Regions from separate parts of the Novosphingobium sp. PP1Y genome, predicted to be linked through region 1. Evidence: predicted binding sites of a transcription regulator. Region 1 holds the regulator's gene; the other holds the start of a gene.
The links. The regulator LexA, encoded in region 1, represses DNA repair genes until DNA is damaged. The targets are predictions, from matches to a motif close to GTTCCNCNCTTGTTCT.

Region 1 (6,702 bases):
CGTCGCGCCATTCGCTGTCGATGCGAAACGGGCGGCGCTCTTCCTGCGCCTTCTGGCGGCGCTCGGCGAGTTCCTCGGTCGTGAGGTAGCAGCGATAGGCGTGACCGGATTCAAGTAATTGGGCGGCCACTTCGGCGTGGCGCTGCGAGCGCGCGAACTGGAATACCGGTTCTTCGTCGCCTTCGAGGCCGAGCCAGGTCAGGCCGTCGAAGATCGCGTCGATGGCCGGTTCGGTCGAACGGGCGCGGTCGGTGTCTTCGATGCGAAGCAGGTATTTGCCGCCGTGATGGCGGGCGAAGAGCCAGTTGAACAGCGCCGTACGGGCGCCGCCGATGTGAAGGTAACCCGTGGGCGAGGGGGCAAAGCGCGTAACGACGGCTGACTGGCCGTTCGATCCGCTCGATGCACTGCCGCTTGCCATTGTAAATCCCTTCCTGTCCAATGTTCGCCATGGCCAGCCAAGCCAAAGCCCGAGATGAAAATAACGCAAGCCGCGGCCTCGCCGGGGGCGCTGCATTGCAGCATCGGCCATGGAACAGCAAGAGCGAGTTGTCGAGGGTTTTGGCGGGCCTGGAGCGATTTCTTTCTGTTGCTGGCTTCGATCGCGGGCCTTGGCTGGTCGTCTCATTCGGCGCGGGAATCGCGGCGTGGTTCGGCCTTCCCGGACCGTTCCATTGGGCCGGATGTGTCGTCGGAAGCAGTGCCATGGCAGCTTTCGCGGCGTGGATCTGGCCGGATCGTGAGCGCTTTCCCCACATGCGAGTGGCAGCCTGCGCAGTTTTTCTCATGTTTCTCGCCGGTTGCCTGACGGTGTGGAGCAAATCGGCGCTGGTGGGACAGGACGCAATCGATCGCCCGGTCTCGGGAATGTTCCTTGGAAAAGTGCTAGGTGTTGAAGAACAGCCCGCCGAACAGCGGGTCAGATGGATCGTCGCAACGCGGGAACCGGGCTCGGGGCGGTCGATAAAGGTTCGGCTTAATGTTCCCGACGATCTGGGCGTTGCATCCGTTTCGTCAGGGGCGGTGATTCGCTTTGAGGCGCGGTTGATGCCGCCGGCTCCGCCGATGTTTCCAGGTGGGTATAATTTTGCGCGCACCGCGTGGTTCTCCGGCCTTGCTGCAAGTGGGAGCGTCAACGGCAAAGTCGAGATCCTCAGGTTGGGCGGCAAGGGCGATATGCTCGAATCTACGCGTAGCGCGCTTTCCCGACATGTCCGTGCGCGGATGAGCGGTCCGGAAAGCGGGATTGCCGCGGCTCTGGCGAGCGGGGACCGCGGAGGCATTGCAGAGAACGATGCGCAGGCGATGCGCGATGCTGGTCTTGCGCATCTCCTGGCGATCAGCGGTCTTCACGTCAGCGCGGTAATCGGGGCTGCCTATTTTCTCTCGTTGCGGTTGCTCGCGCTTTCGCCCGCGCTGGCCTTGCGGTTCCGGCTCCCGGTGGTGGCGGCGCTGTGCGGTGCTCTGTCCGGGATTGCCTATACCCTGTTGACGGGCTCGCAAGTGCCGACGGTCCGTTCCTGCATCGGGGCGATGCTCGTGCTTGTCGCGCTGGCGCTGGGGCGCGAGGCAATCTCGCTTCGGCTTCTGGCTGTCGCCGGGTTCGCGGTCCTGCTGCTCTGGCCCGAATCGCTGACAGGGCCAAGCTTCCAGATGAGCTTTGCGGCCGTACTTGCGATTGTGGCGCTGGCGACCAGCGGGCCGGTTCGCCGGTTCCTGGCACCGCGAGAGGAATCGTGGCTTTCGCGGCTTATGCGGCAAGCAGCAATGCTGTTCGTAACGGGCTTCGTCATCGAACTCGTCCTCATGCCGATCGGCTTCTACCATTTCCATCGCGCCGGAGCTTATGGTGCGCTGGCCAATGTGCTTGCCATCCCGCTCACGACTTTCGCGGTCATGCCCTGCATTGCCCTCGCGCTGCTGTGCGACATTGTGGGACTGGGCGGGCCGTTCTGGTGGCTGGCGGGGCAGTTCATCGACCTACTGCTGGGCCTCGCGCACACGATCAGTGCGCTGCCCGGCGCCGTTTCGGTTTTGCCTGCCATGGGGACGGGCGGCTTCCTTCTGTTCGTAACCGGCGGCCTGTGGCTGGGCCTGTGGAGCGGGCGCGTGCGGCTGCTGGGACTGGTGCCAGCCTGTTTCGGTATCGTCTGGCTCATCCTGCTCGAGCCGCCGGACATTCTCGTGACCGGCGATGGCCGTCATGTCGGACTGCTCGACGATAGCGGCGATGGGCTCGTCACCTTGCGCGACACCGGCAGCGATTATGTGCGCGACAATCTTCGCGAATTCGCAGGGATCGAAGGCGAATTGACGCCGCTCGCATCGTGGCCGGGTTCGAGATGCAATCGCGACTTCTGTTCGGTACGGATCGATCGAGCCGGTCGATCGTGGGACTTGCTGATCGCCAGAGGCCGCGACCAGGTGCCCGAGCGGTCGCTGGCAGCGGCCTGCGACAAGGCCGATATCGTCATTGCCGACCGCTGGCTGCCATGGAGCTGCAAGCCGCGCTGGCTCAAGGCCGACCGGACCATGCTGGACAGGACCGGCGGGCTTGCCATCAGGCTGCGCGGCAGATCCGTCGAAACCGTGGCGGCAGGGCAGGGCCGCCATGGCTGGTGGAAACCGCGCGGGCCGTGATTTCGGCCCTGTCCGGAGAGTACGCCTTCCTGAAAGTACGCCTCCCGGAGAGCGCGCCTGAAGGTTACGCTTTCCGGGGCAAGCTCAGTGATAGCGGCGCAGCAGCCCTGCGAGCTTGCCTTGAACCTCGATCTCGTCAGGGCCGTAGATCTGCGGTTCGTATGCGGCATTGGCGGGCACGAGGCGAACCATGCCGCCATCGCGCTGGAGATACTTGAGCGTCGCTTCCTCGCCACGAACCAGGGCGACGACGATTTCGCCGTCGCGTGCGGTGTTGGTGCGACGGATCAGGGCAAAGTCGCCGTCGAGAATGCCGGCCTCGACCATCGAATCGCCCGAAACCTCAAGCGCGTAGTGTTCGCCCGAGCCGAGCAGGGCTGCCGGAACCGGAAGCATCGACTGTCCTTCGAGCGCCTCGATGGGAACACCGGCAGCGATGCGACCGTGCAGCGGAATCTCGATGACGTCGTTCGCCGGTTGGGGCGTGCGTTCGGGCTGCTTGAGCGCGGCAAGCGATTCCTTACCGGCAGGAGCGGCGGCCTTCGTCGCGGGCTTGCTGGTGACGTCTTCGGGCTGGCGCAGGATTTCCAGCGCGCGGGCGCGGTTCGGCAGGCGGCGGATGAAGCCGCGTTCCTCAAGCGCGGAAATGAGGCGGTGCACGCCCGACTTCGACTTGAGGTCGAGCGCTTCCTTCATCTCCTCGAAGCTGGGCGAGATGCCGCTTTCTTCAAGCCGGACCTGAATGAACTTGAGCAATTCATGCTGCTTGCGCGTCAACATCTTCGTTGCCTCTTTCTCTGCGTCCCCGAGCGTTGTTCTGCTTGTGAACAATGAGAGAACAATTAAGCAACAGATTCTGGAACGTCAAGCAATACCGCCGTTTTCGAGCAGGAACACCCGCACCGTGTCTCCGGGCGTGGCGGCCGGTGCATGCGCGGGACGATCGATCAGCACATTGCTGGCCGCAAGGGCGCTGAGTGCACCGCTGTCCTGCAGCGTCATGGGCACCACGCTCTCGCCGTTCCAGTAGCCGCGCAGGAATTCGCGGCGGTGGCCGATGGCCCTGAGCGGTGCGTCCAGAACGGTCGAGATCTGCATTGGCAGCGAACGGTTTGCCCCTAGCATTGCGCGCAGCATCGGCAGGACAAAGAGATAGGCGGTGACCATGCTCGAAACCGGATTGCCCGGCAGGCCGATGATGATCTGCGTGCCGCCGCTGCTGCGTTCGCGGGTGGCAACAAGGATCGGCTTGCCCGGCTTGATGGCGACGCGCCAGAAGTCGAGCCTTGCGCCCCAGCGTTCGAGAGCCGGGCGCACGAGATCGTGATCGCCTACCGAGGCTCCGCCGCTGGTGACGATCATGTCGCAATCGGCGGCCTCGTCGAAAGCGCCGATCAGCGCATCGAGCGTGTCGGTCACGGGGCCGATTCGCTGCGCCTCGACCGGCAGGGCGCCAACCAGCGAGACCAGCATGGCGCCGTTGCTCGCGGGGATCTGGTGCGCAGGGCAGGTCTCCGGATCGGCGGCCAGTTCATCGCCGCTGTCGATCACCGCGACTTTCGGCATGCGGCGCACCGGCAGGTGGCGATGACCCGCGGAGAGGGCCAGCGCGATATGCGCCGGGCCGATGCGGACTCCTTCGCCCAGCACTTCTTGCCCTGCCGTGAAATCCATTCCGCAAGGGCGGATGTGCTTGTGCGGCGGTTCGGGCAGATCGCCGCTGAGGGTAATGAGGTTGCCTTCCCGCCCAAGGTCTTCCTGCAGGATCACGACGCCGGCATCGGCGGGCATGATCGCGCCGGTCGAGATCCGCACGGCCTCGCCCTTTTGCAGCGTGCCGGTAAAGGGGTGGCCTGCGGCGCTTTCACCGATCACCTGCCATGGCCCGGTGAGGTCGCCTTCGATCATTGCATAGCCGTCCATCGCGGAGAGATGGGCGGAAGGCTGGGTGCGCCGCGCCAGCAGCGGTTCGGCCAGGAAGCGGCCCAGCGCGCTTTCGACGTCGACGCGCTCGACCGCTAGTGCTTCGGCCAGTGCAAGCAGGCGGGCCTGGGCATCTTCGAGCGGGATCGGCGCGGGACCTGCCATCAGTGCCGGTCCTCCGCGCGCCAGGTCCCGGACTTGCCGCCGCGCTTCTCGATCAGGCGGATGTCGCCGATGACCATGCCCTTGTCGAGCGCCTTGGCCATGTCGTAGATCGTCACCAGCGCCACGGAAACGGCCGTGATGGCTTCCATTTCCACGCCGGTCTTGCCGGTGAGCGAGGCCGTCGCCGTGGCCCTGACGGCTTCGTCCTCGAAGCTGAAATCGACATTGATCGCATCGATGGCGAGCGGGTGGCACATCGGGATCAGGTCCCCGGTGCGCTTGCCCGCCATGATCCCGGCGATGCGCGCGGTGCCCAGCACGTCGCCCTTGGGGGCATCCCCGGCGCGGATCGCCGCGAGTGCCTCGGCTGACATCGTGATCCGCCCCGAGGCAATGGCGAGCCGCTGCGTCTCTGCCTTGGCGCCGACATCGACCATGCGCGCCGTCCCGTCCGAATCGATGTGCGTGAGGCTCTTGTTCATCTCAGACCTTGACATCCTGACGAGGTTTACACGGTTTACACAGTCCAGAAGCACCAGCGAAGCGGCTCCGCAGGACCGGTAAGCGGGCGCTTTCGGGGCCGGGTACATTCGCGCTCATGGCCCATGGATGGCAGATTCCCCGGCTGTAGGACAGGGCGGGCTTCCCGATTGCATCGGCACGAAGTTTATCCTTCGAGCAGCGCCCGCGTTGCCGCCTCGACATCGTCATGGCGCATCAGGCTTTCGCCAACGAGGAAGGTGCGCGCGCCGCACTGCGAGAGACGCTGCAGGTCGGCATGGCCGTTGATGCCGCTCTCACTGACGAGCAGCGTGCCTTCCGGTGCGAGCGGGGCGAGCCGCTCGGTCGTGGCGATGTCGGTGACGAAGCGCTTGAGGTCGCGGTTGTTGACGCCGATCAGGCGCGATTTGAGCCGGGCCGCGCGCTCCATTTCATGCTCGTCGTGGACTTCGACGAGGCAGTCCATGCCGCGTTCGAGCGCGGCCGCCTCGATCTCGGCCATCAGCGTATCGTCCAGCGCGGCAACGATGATGAGGATGGCGTCGGCCCCGATCGAACGCGCTTCGGCGACCTGCCAGGGATCGACCATGAAGTCCTTGCGGATGACCGGCAGCGAGACCGCGGCGCGCGCCGCGACGAGATAGTCCTCATGGCCCTGGAAGTAAGGTGCATCGGTCAGGATCGAGAGGCAGGCCGCGCCGCCCTTTTCATAGGCGACGGCATGTTCGGTGGGGCGGAAATCCGGGCGGATCAGGCCCTTCGACGGGCTGGCCTTCTTGATTTCCGCGATGAGGGCGAACCCGCTCTCGGCCTTGCGGCGTAGCGCCGCCTCGAAGCCGCGCGGCGCGCTCTGGCCGGCAGCCTTCGCGTCGAGCGCGGAAAGCGAGGCAAGGGGCTTGCGGGCGGCGACTTCCTCGCGCTTGGTATCGCAGATCTCGGTGAGCTTGTTGGACATGGCGGGCCTTCGGTGCCTGATGCGGTTCGGTATGGGCGGGAAGCGGCGCTACTTGAGCGCGTCGATCCAGCAGTTGAGCAGGGCATTGGCGAGGCCCTTGTCGATGGCCTCGGCAGCTTCCTCGACGCCTTCCCGCCAGGTCTTTGCTTCACCGGCGACAACAAGCGCACCGGCCGCGTTGAACAGCACGGCATCGCGATAGGCGCCCGCTTCGCCCATGAGCAGGCGGCGCAGGGCCTGGGCGTTGTACTGCGGATCGCCGCCGCGAATGGCATCGACCGGCGCGACTGGCAGCCCCGCGTCGGCGGGCGAAACGCGGCGCATGGCCAGTTCGCTGCCGGTCACTTCCGCAACTTCGTTGCCGCCTGCAAGGCTGAGTTCGTCGAGGCCTTCATCGCCGGAGACGACGAGCGAATGCTCGGTGCCCAGGCGAAGGATCGCCTCGGCATAGATCGGCACGTAGGCGGGCCGGGCAATGCCCACGAGCTGGCGGCGGACCTGCGCCGGATTGGCAAGCG
Region 2 (6,702 bases), 1.2 Mb from region 1:
GGGGTCATTGGGAGTTCCTCACGTAGACGCCGTCGAGGAAGACGATCTCGACATCGATGCCGGTCGGCATCTCGACGACGGGTTGGTATTGTTCGGCGCGCTCGATCAGATATTTGCTGACCGTATCGGCGGCATCGGCAGCGCCCTGGCCGAGCCCACCGCCGAGGATGTCGCCGGCAGAGAGCTTCGAGCGGGTGCCATCGGCATTGGTCGTGACGCCGGAGAAGACGCTGTTGGCGTTCGCCGAAAAGCCGCGCCCGAACCCGCCGACAATCCCGGCAAGCAGAGCCTGGCTGACAAGGCTGCCCTCGCGGCTGACGACACGGCCACGCACGCCCGATTTTCCAGCAAAGCTGATGAAGCCTTTGACCTCGCTCACCGCGACGCGCCCACCGGGCTGGTCGCAAGTCATCCGCGCCAGCTTCACGTAAACCTTCTCGGACGAGAGATCGCCGCGCGCTGCGCCATTTACGATGCAGCCCTGAAGCCGCGTGGTCAGAACCTTGCCGTTCTGCATGACCGATCGCGCCGGACCGGTAATGCGCAGCACCACGGGAAGTGGATCGGTCTGGCTCGCGACCCCCGCCGACGCATCGACGCCGACGATGACCTTGGCAGGAGCATAGGAATTGGGCGGGAGATAGTCCGGCGAATCCTCGACCACCACCGGCGGCGCTTCCGGGCGTGCTGCCCTGAGGCCGCTGGCTCCTGCCTTGTCAGAAGTGAAGCTCATGAGTTTGACTTCACCGGGACCGGGCAGGCCGGTTTCGCTCGCTCCCAGCGCGGCACCCGCAGGGGCAGACTGAAGCGGTCTACCGCGCGCATCGTAGCCACCCGCCTGTGGGCCATAGGCCGGTGGCGGTACGCTTGTGGCTGCCGGAGCGGCCTGGCTAGCGAGGCGCGACTTGAGATCCGCATTCTCAGCGGAGATCGCATCGATCGCGGCCTGGCCGTCGACCCGCATGGCCTGGTTCTCAGCCTTGAGTGCAGCCAGCTGGGTTTCGATTTCCTCGCGCGGGAGGCTCGCGTCCTTCATGGCCTTCTGCTCGCGGGTCACGGCATCGAGACGGTTGCCGTAGGTCGCGACGAATTCACGCTGCGAAAGGTCGCGATTGATGAGTCCTGCCGTGTCGATGGTCTGCGCGGCGGTGGGATCATCGCTCTTCGCGTTGTCGTCGCCGCCCAGGATGAACCAGCTGCCGCCGACAAGCGCGAGTGCGCCCAAGGAGCCAAGCAGAAGCTTCTGCCGCCGTGCGGTCTTCGCGTTGAGGCTGGTTACTGGCGACGGCGATGCCGGATCGGCCTGTACCGGGGTTGAGATCGAGGGAGCATCAGTCATGGCCCAACCCTCCGTTTGAACCGACGATGAAGGCGACCGTGCTCTCTCCCGATTTGAGAGTGGGCTGGGCGATCGAGATTGCGAGTGTCTGGGAGGACGCGAGATCAGCTTCGGCAAGCGTCAGCGGCTTGCGGCCACGGTTCGCCAGGCGGATGACCTTTCCGGCAAGCGCGCTGCCGCGGTAATCGGCGATGAGCTGGATTTCGAGATCGCCAACCCGTGCCGGAAGGGCGGAGGATTGCCTGACTTCGAAGCCATCGACCGTCTGGTCATTGGCCATAGCCTGGATGAGCCGCACTGCGCTCGTCTCCAGCGGCGTTTCGCTTTCCCAGTCAGATGCCTTGTTGGTCGCGATCGCCGGGTTGGTGATGAAGACCTGCACTGCCGGGACAGGCTCGACCTGGCAGGAAACTTTGTAGACGAAGCCCTTCTTGGTCGTGGCGAAGAAGCTGATCGACCGCGCCGCATAGGTCTCGGGCACCGACACGTAGATGTCGCCGCGCAACGGTTCGTTGGTGACCGCAAAGTCGTTGTAGGGCGTGCCGGTCGAGATCTTCGAGACGCTGGCAAACTGGTCGTCGACGAGCGCGAAGCGCGTCAGCTCGCGGGCCGACACGGCGCATTCGATGCTTGCTCCATCTGCAGCCTGTTTGAACTGATCGGCGGCCTGAGCGCCGCTTCCTGAAAATGCGAGGATGGTACTGGCGCAAAGAGCCAGGCTCCACGCGCGCGTCTTGCGTCGGTAAGCCATCACTGGGCCTCCTTCGTTGGGTCTTTGGGGGGCAACTGGCTGAAGCCGGACAGCGCGAGACGCAGGCCCCGGTAGGTCCAGTTGAAGCGGAAACGGCGCTCGTCGCTCGCGATGACCTGGGCGCCGACAAAGGTCTTGAGCGTGCCCGTCACATCGGAAGTCAGCCCCTTGGGGTCGACGGTCATCGACCGGATGACGAAGGCCTGGGTGACATCCGAACCCCGTTGCTCTTCGACAATCCGGACGAGATCGGCCTTGAGGCGCCCGTAGCTTGCCGGATCGGCGAGCTTCAGGATCTCGTCCATCCAGTAGTCGAGGCCCTCGGGGCTGCGATTGAGGAGAACGAGCGCGGCATCGCGGGTCACGAGTTCGAGATAGTCGGCCTCGACCCCCGCGCTGCTGACAGTGAGCTGCTTGGGGAGCGTTGGAAGGAGGACGACTTCGCGGTCGCGGGTGGCAGCAAGGCTGATCGCTACGACGAGCGCAATGCCAAGTCCGGCGCTGGTCAGCGCAAAGAGGTTGCGCTGACGCAGCAACGATTGCTGACGCTCGTGTGAAATGTCGGCAAACATGGATATCTCCCCTCAACCGGCGAGCAGGCGGCAGTGGGAAGGCGGCGTCGATGTCAGGCCCAGCAATCCGGCCGGCAGATACCAATAGGCGGCATGGGCTACCCAGGAGCTGGCGCGTCCTGCTTTAGCCTTTCGCAGCGCGAACCAGGCGCCGAAGGCAACGATAATGCCGATAAAGATATGCTGGCTGAGGATCCCCCAGGTGAAGGGGATGAGCATCCCGGCGAACTCGTCGATGGTCCAGAAGCCGATGAGCTCCGGATCATCGAGCCGACGCGGGATGATATATGGGTCTGCCATGGCGACGCGCCTTCCCGTCCGATGCGTCAGATGACCGCGGTGACGACCGAGGTGACGATCGGAACACCCGTGCCAACGCCGATGCCGACGCCGACCGGAACAGCGACCTGTCCGAGCGAGAACCGGCCCGAGGCGAGACCGATGAGGCCGCCTGCAAGGCTGAGGACGGTGATGATCTTGCCGCCCGAGCCTTCGAGGAAATCCGTGAATTTCGTGAGGGCAGGGGTGAAGGTCGTGTCGGCGCCAGCGTAGGCAGCGCTGGCGGCCAGTGCTGCGACCGCAAGCGGTACTGCAATGGTCATGGCCCGCCCGAACTTCGAGGGGTTGTGATCAATGGCGCCGGAACGCCGGGAGAGGGTGAAAGACTGCATATGGAGCTCCATCTGGAGGGGTGAACCCAGCGTTCTTTCGTTCGCTGTGTGTTCCACATGCATCTAGGAAATCGATGTAGGAAAGTCGGATTGAGGCTGGGGCTGAAGTGGCGGACGGATATGGACGCATCAATTGGCCGGCGTCGGCGATAATACGCAGAAACAGCGGCTTATCTGGTAATCACCGTCGACGAATCCCGACAGGGGCGGCGGTGATTGTCGGCGACTCGGGTCTAGGGGATGATTCGCCTAGAAACGAGATGTTCCTTATATGTTCTTTTCATTTTCCTACATCGATCGCGCGCGATATGGCTACGACTCAGTTCCTCATCGTTGGAGTTTTTGTCGATGCACCAGCTCGCGCCATTCCGAGGCGAAGCCAACGCCAGCCTCGCGCACATTCTTGCCCATGCAATCGAGTCGTCTGACAAGCCCAAGCACCAGATCGCTCGAGAAGTCGGGATCCACCGCGAGACCCTGCTCCGTGTGATGCGCGGCGATCGGCCGATCGGCCTTGATGAAGCCGCGCGCGTTCTCGATGTCTGTGGCGCCTTTCCCCGCGCGAGCATGATCCTCGCCTTGGCTGGTCAGGAGGATCTCGCCTGCGAATGGATGCGCAGCGAAATGGGAGAGTTTCTTGAGGACTTCTTTACGGCCTTGCCAGGCCAGCTCGAACGCACGCTTGGGCGACGCGTCGAAGATTTGCGACCCCGGTGGGCGAACGGCACTTCGCAGCTCGTCGCCCGCATGCTTGCCAAGCACATTGATGATTTTGCCAACCGCGACATTTCGATGGCGCTGCCGCGCTGATCCAATTCACCTCGGAGAGGACCGAGGAATTGACCCGACAGGAACGATCATGAATGCACAGCCCCAGCCTACCGAGGACGGCGCAAGCGCTGACCAGGCTTCGCCACTAGGCCCCCCGCCAGCCCGGCTCTTGCGGCTGCCCGAAGTCATCGACCGGGTCGGCCTGCGTCGTTCGTCAATCTATCAGCGGATGAGCGAAGGGCGCTTTCCCAAATCCCGCTCGCTCGGGCCCAAGTGCACTGTGTGGGTTGAGGAGGAAATCGACGCGTGGATCAGATCAATTGCGGACAAGCCGCATCGAGACGTTCTGTAAACTATCCCGAAAGAAATCATCGCGCTAAGTTGCGCGCATGGTTTATCGATACCCGGCAGGCAATCCTCTCCATCCTGAAGCCTTGAAAGAGAAGCAGCGTGCGCTTCGCGACGGCTTTTCAACGCCACCAACCCTTCGGGCTCATCGCTCACTATCGTGGCTTCGTCGGGCCGAAGCAGAACAGGAAGAACAGGACGTTCGCTTCATCCTGCTCTGGATCGGGTTCAACGCTGCCTATGCCGGTGACGTAGAGGCCTCGGCCAGCAGCTCAGCGCCAGAAGGCGAGCGTGGGCTGTTCCAATCGTTTTTCTCGACGCTCGTAAAGTTCGATGGGCGCCACCGTGTCTACGACGCGGTTCGGGAGCGGTTCACTCAGGATATCCGCCTCCTTCTCGACAATCTCTATGTCTACCATCCTTTCTGGCAGCATCAGAGGGGTGTATCAGGTTACGAGGACTGGGAGCAGGAACTCGAGCGGGGTCGCTTAGCTTTCAATCACGCCTTGCGCGAACATGACCTGACCCTGACCTAACCCCCTGATTTTCCTCCACGCTGGATTAGAGTCCGCACCTGAGAGAAGGAAGGACGAGATGAAGCGAACGAGGTTTTGTGCTTTCACGCCTACGGTTCCGAAGGAGCAGATCATTGGCGTGCTGAAGGAAGCGTGGCGGGAGCGAAGACCGCCGAGCTCGCCCGCCGGCACGGTGTGTCGGAAGGGACGATCTACAGCTGGAAGGCGAAGTACGGCGGGCTGAAGGTGTCCGAGGCGAAGCGGCTGCGTTCGCTCGAGGACGAGAACGGCCGGCTCAAGGGGTGCTGGCTGATGCGATGCTGGACAACGCTGCGCTGACCCGAACGGCGGCGCAGCCAACGATCTCCTGGCAAAGAAGTTTTGACGCCCGCCGCTCGCTCATCTCCAGGATTGTCAGGTGATGAGCGAGCGGCGGGCGTGCCGTATCATCGATGCCGCTCGCAAAAGCGTGCGTTATCGTTCCACTCGGGACGATAATGCCGATCTGCGCGAAGCTGCGCGATCTGGCCAACCAGCGTCGCCGGTTCGAATATCGCCGTCTGCACATCCTGCTGCGCCGGGAGGGCGTTATGATCAACCGCAAGAAGACCCAGCGCCTCTATCGTGAGGAGGGACTGGCGGTCAGGCGACGCCGGAGCCGCAAGCGTGCTGTTGGAACACGGGCACCTGCTCCGGTGCTGGCCCTGCCGAACCAGCGCTGGAGCCTTGAGTTGGACGCTGCCCGCCCCTCTCCGCTTCGCTCCGATCCGTGCACGATCGGATGGCGCCAGGAAGGCGGTTCCGAACTCAACTTGGTCGATGACGTGACCCGGGAGTGCCTTGCGGCGGTGTCGGACATATCGATCTCAGGCGGCCGTGTCGTGCGCCAGTTGACGGAGCTGATCGCACAGTGCGGCAAGCCGGGGGTGATCGTCAGCTACGTCCTAGGTCGGGAAGCAGCTGTGGGACAAGGCCAGCAGGTCTCGTTGCGCCGATCATGACCGGCGCAAATGTCTTTTTGATCCAGATGGCTTCCATCGTCAAGGAATGCGCTCTCGGCCATAGCAAACACAGGATCCAGCGGCCGCATCGGTCGTGGTCCTAACCGTCCTTAAAATGAGATGCGGATGCCAGATGGAAGGCCCGAACATTATCTACAGGGTCGCAGTTGCGCCCTCACGGCACAGCAGAGAGGGGTCCTTCCATCTGGTGTCCGCCCGTTCGAGGAACGGGCGGTACTCGGTTCCCGTCTTGATGACGGCGTGCGCGACGCGCGCCATCTTGGCGGTGAGTGCAGTCATTGCCTTGCGGCGGCGATCGGGGTCGTTGGCGTGTCCTTCCATGTATCGGCCCAGCTTATCGCGAAAGCTGTTGTCGCGTTGGCGAGCGGCGACTTGTGCGGCCATCCAGAAAGTGCGGCGCAACCGAGCATTACCATACTTGGAAAGCTTGGTCCGACCGCGGAATGTGCCGGACTGGCAGGTGGCCAGATCGAGCCCGCAGAACTTGAGGAACTGGCGATGGTGGGCAAACCGTCGAAGGTCCCCGGCCTCGGCGAGGATGGTCAGCGCGTTGATCGGGCCGATGCCAGGGATCATACGAAGCAGCTGGTAGTCACGGTTCTCGCTGAGCATGGCATGGGCGGCTCGCTCGATCTCGTCACGTTGGCGGATCAGACTGCGCGCTTGCGCGATGACCATGCGAAACATGGCAATCGCCACAGAATCCTCATCGA

Region 2: PP1Y_RS13715 (transcriptional regulator) is a predicted target of LexA. The motif match lies at 3,596-3,611, and genes of this name have one in related genera.

Annotation. Positions count from the first base shown of each region.
Region 1 covers NC_015580.1:2,846,686-2,853,387, reverse strand. The annotation lists gene gltX (glutamate--tRNA ligase) at 1-421, opposite strand, end outside; gene PP1Y_RS19470 (ComEC/Rec2 family competence protein) at 451-2,640, shown strand; gene lexA (transcriptional repressor LexA) at 2,725-3,420, opposite strand; gene PP1Y_RS19460 (molybdopterin molybdotransferase MoeA) at 3,505-4,728, opposite strand; gene moaC (cyclic pyranopterin monophosphate synthase MoaC) at 4,728-5,210, opposite strand; gene trpC (indole-3-glycerol phosphate synthase TrpC) at 5,396-6,184, opposite strand; gene trpD (anthranilate phosphoribosyltransferase) at 6,233-6,702, opposite strand, start outside.
Region 2 covers NC_015580.1:1,614,492-1,621,193, forward strand. The annotation lists gene PP1Y_RS13685 (DsbC family protein) at 1-8, opposite strand, end outside; gene PP1Y_RS13690 (TrbI/VirB10 family protein) at 5-1,339, opposite strand; gene PP1Y_RS13695 (type-F conjugative transfer system secretin TraK) at 1,332-2,090, opposite strand; gene PP1Y_RS13700 (type IV conjugative transfer system protein TraE) at 2,090-2,662, opposite strand; gene traL (type IV conjugative transfer system protein TraL) at 2,675-2,962, opposite strand; gene PP1Y_RS13710 (hypothetical protein) at 2,989-3,264, opposite strand; gene PP1Y_RS13715 (transcriptional regulator) at 3,682-4,143, shown strand; gene PP1Y_RS13720 (AlpA family transcriptional regulator) at 4,193-4,456, shown strand; gene PP1Y_RS13725 (hypothetical protein) at 4,494-4,988, shown strand; partial or broken gene PP1Y_RS25585 (transposase) at 5,047-5,905, shown strand; partial or broken gene PP1Y_RS13740 (IS110 family transposase) at 6,118-6,702, opposite strand, start outside.